DNA from 2 places in the Streptomyces sp. NPDC047982 genome. Region 1 is predicted to be linked to the other one. Evidence: predicted binding sites of a transcription regulator. Region 1 holds the regulator's gene; the other holds the start of a gene.
The links. The regulator HrcA, encoded in region 1, represses chaperone genes, less so after heat shock. The targets are predictions, from matches to a motif close to TTNGCACTCNGNNNNNCNGAGTGCNAA.
Positions count from the first base shown of each region.

Region 2: the regulator HrcA is predicted to act here: its motif matches at 2,090-2,116, upstream of groES (co-chaperone GroES).

Region 1 is NZ_JBIDBS010000002.1:261,854-265,360, forward strand. Features, by position in the region: gene ACGF2V_RS03015 (DUF3097 domain-containing protein) at 1-29, opposite strand, end outside; gene ACGF2V_RS03020 (MBL fold metallo-hydrolase) at 275-1,120, opposite strand; gene hrcA (heat-inducible transcriptional repressor HrcA) at 1,323-2,339, shown strand; gene dnaJ (molecular chaperone DnaJ) at 2,340-3,479, shown strand.
Region 2 is NZ_JBIDBS010000029.1:58,390-61,896, forward strand. Features, by position in the region: gene groL (chaperonin GroEL) at 1-1,528, opposite strand, end outside; gene groES (co-chaperone GroES) at 1,629-1,937, opposite strand; gene ACGF2V_RS28395 (polysaccharide deacetylase family protein) at 2,201-3,223, opposite strand.

The DNA of each region.
Region 1 (3,507 bases):
GGGGTCAGGTCGGGCTGGTAGCTGCGCATCGGACGACGATAGGACGGGAACGGCCCACGACACGCCGAGGGGCCCGCCTGCCCGTTCCCTTCCGGGCAACGCGCGAGCCGCCGCTCGCTCCTTTGAGGGCCGAGAGACTGCCTCTTCAGGGTCGAGGTGCTGCCTCTTCAGGGTCGGGGGGCCGGCTCTTCAGGGTCGGGGGGGGCCGACTCTTCAGGGATGAGGGCTGCTCCCCGTCCCCTTCCGGCGGACGAGGGGCGCTTCCCGTCCCGCTTCAGGCCCCCGCAGTCCCCCGCGCTGCCGCCGCCAGCCGGTCGCGCTGGTCCCGGACGAATGCCGCGTCCACCACCGCCCCGTGGCCCGGCACGTAGACCGCTTCCTCGCCCCCCAGCGCCAGCAGCCGGTCCAGCGCGGCCGGCCAGCGGGCCAAGGCCGCGTCCGGGCCCGCCTGTGGTTCGCCGGACTCCTCGACCAGATCGCCGCAGAACACCACCGCGGGGGAGCCCGGCACCACCGCCACCAGATCGTGGCCGCTGTGCGCGGGGCCCAGGTTCACCAGCAGCACCCGCCGACCACCGCCCAGATCGACCGTCAGCTCGTCGCGTACCTCGTGATCCGGCGCCACCAGCGCGGCGACGGCCTCCGCAGCCTCGCGCTCGGGCACCCCATGGCGTACCGCGTCGGCGCACAGGTCCGCCGCCCCGCGCCCGCTCCTCAGCAGGTCCGCCGTCCCGGCCGCCCCGTACACCCGGACGCTCCCGGATTCCCGGACGTTCCCGGATTCCCGGACGTTCCCGGATTCCCGGACGCTCCCGGATTCCCGGACGTTCCCGGACTCCCGGACGTTCCCGGATTCCCGGACACGGGGGAACGCCGCGGTGCCCAGCACGTGGTCGAAATGGGGGTGGGTGAGTGCGATATGCGTCACCTCCCGGCCGAGCAGGGCCCGTGCCCCGTCCCGGATGCCGGCTCCCTCGCGGAGGGTCGACCCGGTGTCGAGGAGCAGCGCGCCCTCCGCCCCGGCCACCAGCGCGGTCGTCGCGTCCCAGCCGGGGAGGCGGCGCCGTCCCATACCGTGACCGATCCGCTCCCAGCCGAACTCTTCCCAAGAGGTGTCCATACCGGAACGCTATCGGCAGCGGCCCGGAACGGTCTCGCGAGCGCGTGGCCGATCACTCTTGCTAGGTCCCCACTCCGCCGCCGTACACTGACCGGGGGATGGCTGGCACTCTTGCCGACAGAGTGCCAGGCGGATCCCTGGGGAAGGAAGCCGGGGACGGCCCGGGAACCACCGCTGAACCAGCTACCTGGAGGTGCGCGCGATGCTCAGCGAACGCAGACTCGAAGTGCTGCGCGCCATCGTTCAGGACTACGTGGGCACCGAGGAGCCCGTCGGCTCCAAGGCGCTCACCGAGCGGCACAAGCTGGGGGTGTCCCCGGCCACCGTCCGCAACGACATGGCGGTGCTGGAGGACGAGGGCTTCATCGCCCAGCCCCACACCAGCGCCGGGCGTATCCCCACGGACAAGGGCTACCGGCTCTTCGTCGACAGGCTCGCGGGCGTCAAGCCCCTCACGTCGCCGGAACGCCGCGCCATCCACCATTTCCTCGACGGTGCGGTCGACCTCGACGACGTCGTGAGCCGTACCGTCCGGCTGCTCGCGCAGCTGACCCGGCAGGTCGCCATCGTGCAGTACCCCTCGTTGACCCGGTCGACGGTGCGGCACGTGGAACTGCTGTCGCTGGCCCCCGCCCGGCTGATGCTCGTGCTGATCACGGACACCGGCCGGGTCGAACAGCGCATGATCGACTGCCCCGCCCCGCTGGGCGAGACCTCGCTGGCCGATCTGCGGGCCCGTCTCAACAGCCGGGTCGTCGGACGCCGTTTCTCGGACGTCCCGCAGCTGGTGCAGGACCTGCCGGAATCCTTCGAGAGCGAGGACCGGGGGACCGTGTCCACCGTGCTCTCCACCCTGCTCGAAACCCTGGTCGAGGACACGGAGGAGCGGCTGATGATCGGCGGCACCTCCAACCTCACGCGCTTCGGACACGACTTCCCCGTGGTGATCCGGCCGGTGCTGGAGGCGCTGGAGGAGCAGGTCGTGCTGCTGAAGCTGCTCGGCAAGGCCACGGACTCGGGCATGACCGTACGCATCGGGCACGAGAACGCCCACGAGGGACTGAACTCCACGTCCGTCGTCACAGTCGGCTACGGTTCGGGCGACGAGGCAGTCGCCAAACTCGGCGTGGTCGGACCGACCCGCATGGACTACCCCGGAACGATGGGAGCGGTACGCGCAGTGGCACGTTACGTCGGACAGATCCTGGCGGAGTCGTAAGTGGCCACGGACTACTACGCCGTACTCGGCGTGCGCCGCGACGCGTCCCAGGACGAGATCAAGAAGGCATTCCGGAGGCTCGCCCGCGAGCTGCACCCGGATGTGAATCCCGATCCGAAGACCCAGGAGCGGTTCAAGGAGATCAACGCCGCCTACGAGGTGCTGTCGGACCCGCAGAAGAAGCAGGTCTACGACCTCGGCGGCGACCCGCTGTCCGCCTCCGGCGGCGGTGGCGGCGCGGGCGGCTTCGGCCAGGGCGGCTTCGGCAACTTCTCCGACATCATGGACGCGTTCTTCGGTACGTCGTCGCAGCGCGGGCCCCGCTCGCGCACCCGGCGCGGCCAGGACGCGATGATCCGGCTGGAGGTCGATCTCGCCGAGGCGGCGTTCGGCACCACCAAGGACATCCAGGTCGACACGGCCGTCGTCTGCACCACGTGCAGCGGCGAGGGCGCCGCTCCCGGCACCTCGGCCCAGACCTGTGACATGTGCCGCGGGCGCGGCGAGGTCTCCCAGGTCACCCGGTCCTTCCTGGGCCAGGTCATGACCTCGCGGCCCTGCCCGCAGTGCCAGGGCTTCGGCACGGTCGTGCCGACCCCGTGCCCGGAGTGCGCCGGGGACGGCCGCGTCCGGTCGCGCCGCACGCTCACGGTGAAGATCCCCGCGGGCGTCGACAACGGCACCCGCATCCAGCTCGCGGGCGAGGGCGAGGTCGGCCCCGGCGGCGGCCCGGCAGGTGACCTGTACGTGGAGATCCACGAACTGCCGCACCCGGTGTTCCAGCGCCGCGGCGACGACCTGCACTGCACCGTCACGATTCCCATGACGGCGGGCGCGCTCGGCACGAAGGTGCCGCTGGAGACGCTCGACGGCCTGGAGGAGGTCGACATCAGGCCCGGCACCCAGTCCGGCCAGTCGGTCCCGCTGCACGGACGCGGCATCACCCATCTGAGGGGCGGCGGGCGCGGCGACCTGGTCGTGCACGTCGAGGTGATGACCCCGACGAAGCTCGACCCGGAGCAGGAACGACTGCTGCGCGAGCTGGCGAAGATGCGCGGCGAGGAACGGCCCACCGGCCAGTTCCAGCCCGGCCAGCAGGGGCTGTTCTCCCGGCTGAAGGACGCCTTCAACGGCCGCTGACAGGCCCCGCGCAGGCCGCCGAGCGGCC
Region 2 (3,507 bases), on a different contig from region 1:
TGGACGCGGCGTTCTCCAGCGCGGAGCGGGTGACCTTGACCGGGTCGATGACGCCGGCCTTCACCAGGTCGCCGTACTCGCCGGTCGCGGCGTTGAAGCCCTCGCCCTTGTCGAGCTCGGCGACCTTGGAGGTGATGACGTAGCCCTCCAGGCCGGCGTTCTCGGCGATCCAGCGCAGCGGCTCGACGGCGGCGCGGCGCACGACCGCGACACCGGTGGCCTCGTCGCCGGTCTTGCCGAGGTTGCCCTCCAGGACCTTGACGGCGTGGACCAGGGCGGAGCCACCACCGGAGACGATGCCCTCCTCGACCGCGGCGCGGGTCGCGGAGATGGCGTCCTCCAGGCGGTGCTTCTTCTCCTTGAGCTCCACCTCGGTGGCGGCACCGACGCGGATCACACACACGCCGCCGGCCAGCTTCGCGAGGCGCTCCTGGAGCTTCTCGCGGTCCCAGTCGGAGTCCGTGGCCTCGATCTCGGCCTTGATCTGGTTGACCCGGCCCTTGACGTCGCCGGGCTCGCCGCCGCCGTCCACGATCGTGGTGTCGTCCTTGCTGACGGTGACGCGACGGGCGGTGCCCAGCACGTCCAGACCGGCCTGGTCGAGCTTGAGGCCGACCTCCTCGGCGATGACGGTCGCACCGGTGAGGGTGGCGATGTCGCCGAGCATGGCCTTGCGGCGGTCACCGAAGCCGGGGGCCTTCACGGCGACGGCGTTGAAGGTGCCGCGGATCTTGTTGACGACGAGGGTCGACAGCGCCTCGCCCTCGACGTCCTCAGCAATGATCAGCAGCGGCTTGGAGCCACCGGCCTGGATGACCTTCTCCAGCAGCGGGAGCAGCTCCTGGATGGCGCTGATCTTGCCCTGGTGGACCAGGATGTACGGGTCGTCGAGGACGGCCTCCATGCGCTCCTGGTCGGTCACCATGTACGGGGACAGGTAACCCTTGTCGAAGGCCATGCCCTCGGTGAAGTCGAGGTCCAGACCGAAGGTGTTGGACTCCTCGACGGTGATGACACCGTCCTTGCCGACCTTGTCCATCGCGTCCGCGATGAGCTCGCCGACCTGCGGGTCCTGCGCGGAGAGCGCGGCCACGGCGGCGATGTCGGACTTGTCGTCGATCGGACGGGCGGTCGCGAGGAGGTCCTCGGACACGGCCTGGACCGCGGCGTCGATGCCCTTCTTCAGGGCGGCCGGGGAGGCACCGGCGGCGACGTTGCGCAGACCCTCGCGGACCAGCGCCTGGGCCAGGACGGTGGCGGTGGTCGTACCGTCACCCGCGATGTCGTTGGTCTTGGTCGCGACCTCCTTCACCAGCTGGGCACCGAGGTTCTCGTACGGGTCCTCGATCTCGACCTCGCGCGCGATGGTGACACCGTCGTTGGTGATGGTGGGGGCGCCGAACTTCTTGTCGATGACGACGTTGCGGCCCTTGGGGCCGATCGTCACCTTGACCGTGTCGGCAAGCTTGTTGACGCCGCGCTCAAGGGCGCGACGGGCGTCCTCGTCGAACTTCAGGATCTTCGCCATGGGAGCTGAGCTTTCCTCTCGAACGAACCGCGCCCCCGGCCGCCCGGCTGATCAGGACGCACGGGGCCAGGGGCGCGGAACGGAAGCAGACGTGGGTGAATTACTTCTCGATGATCGCGAGGACGTCGCGAGCCGAGAGGACGAGGTACTCCTCGCTGTTGTACTTCACCTCGGTGCCGCCGTACTTGCTGTACAGCACGATGTCGCCGGTCTTGACGTCGAGCGGAAGGCGCTCGCCGTTCTCGAAGCGGCCCGGGCCCACGGCCAGGACGACGCCCTCCTGGGGCTTCTCCTTGGCGGTGTCCGGGATGACCAGGCCGGAGGCCGTGGTCTGCTCGGCGTCGAGCGGCTGGACCACAATGCGGTCTTCGAGCGGCTTGATCGCAACCTTGGTGCTGGCGGTCGACACGATCCGGTCTCCCCCTTCGGAGATCTCACGGGGTTAAGAGTCTGAGTGTGGCGACCAGGTGGATCCGTCGTCGCGGGTGCCGGACCTGCCAGTCGCACGGTACTGCTGGCACTCTCCATCGGTGAGTGCCAGCACCGAGACTATGACCGCGATTAGCACTCGGTCAAGCGGAGTGCCAATTCAGCCAGTCGTGGCGTCGGGGTTCCCCGTCGGCGCGGGGGCGCCGCAGCCCCGGTCCGCACCCCTCCCGCGCGGCCCTCCAGTCACACGTAGTCCTCCAGCCGGGCCACCGCGTACCCCTGGTCCGTGATCGTCTTCATGACGGAACGAACCAGGTCGGTCATGTCGGCGCCCCATTCGTTCCGGCCCCGGAAGTGCGTGAGGATGATGTCGCCGGGGCGCAGCTTCCCGTCCCCCTCGCGCCACTCCATGCGATCCGGGAACGCCTCCGCGTTCCAGAGCGGCACGGCCTTGATCCCGCAGGACTTCGCGATGCGCAGCGTGTCGCCGTCGTAGTTGCCGTACGGCGGGCGGAAGAGGACGGGCCGCTTCCCGAACTGCTTCTCGATGAGGTCCTGCTGCCCGCAGATCTCGCGCTTCTGCTCCTCGTACGAGAGCCCTGGGAGGTAGGGGTGGCTGAGGGTGTGGTTGTTGAGGGTGACGCCGAGCCGCTGCGCCTCGCCGAAGTACCCGTAGTTGCCCCGCACCTCGTCGTCGCTGAGGAACGCGCTGTACGGGATGTCCAGTTCGTCCATCATCCGGAGCAGTTCGGGGTCCTTCTCCGCGCCGTCGTCCATGGTCAGGAAGACCACCCGGTCCTCGGTCGGGACGGTCGTGAAGACCGGCGGCAGGGAGGCGTCGCCGCCCGTGACCTCGAACCCCTGCCGGGTGACGACGCGCGGCTTGACAGCGGGCGGCGGGGGTGCGATCAGGGGCGTGCGGCCCAGCCCCCACTTCTTGGCGAGGGCTGCCCGGACGGCCGGGGCGAGCTTCGCGTTCTCGCGCGCCCCGGCGGGGGCGCCGCCGTCGGCCGGGGCACCGGGGCCCGCGCGATGCCCCGGTCCGCCGGGCTGCCCGGGGGGCGGCTCGGCGGGCAGCGCGGGAAACGGGCCCGTGGAGGCGTCGGACCGAAGCCCGGGGCCGGTGTCCGCCCGCTCCGCGATCCCGGAGGCACACCCCGAACCGACGGCGGCGACCAGGAGTGCGGCCAGGACCGCGCGGGTCGGCCGGCACCCCGCGGAGCCCGGCCCGCGGGACGCGCACAGGCCCGATTCACACGCTGTCATGACCAATTCCTCCTTTTGTCGTATTAGTCGTATGAATGACGTGGCGTTGCATGCTGCCAGCTCACGAGGGGCTCTCCGGCCCGACACCACCGCCGGTCCCGCCGGTCGACCCGACTGGCTCACAATGGGGCGGGTGAACGCTCTCGCCCCGAACGACCCGGCCGGTACGCCCACCCCGGCCGGACCGAACAACTCGAATGCCCCATCCGTCGCCGACGCCACAGCCGGGGCGGACGTCCCGGCCGACACGGATGCCCCGGAAGTCGCAGACGCATCCGCAGGCA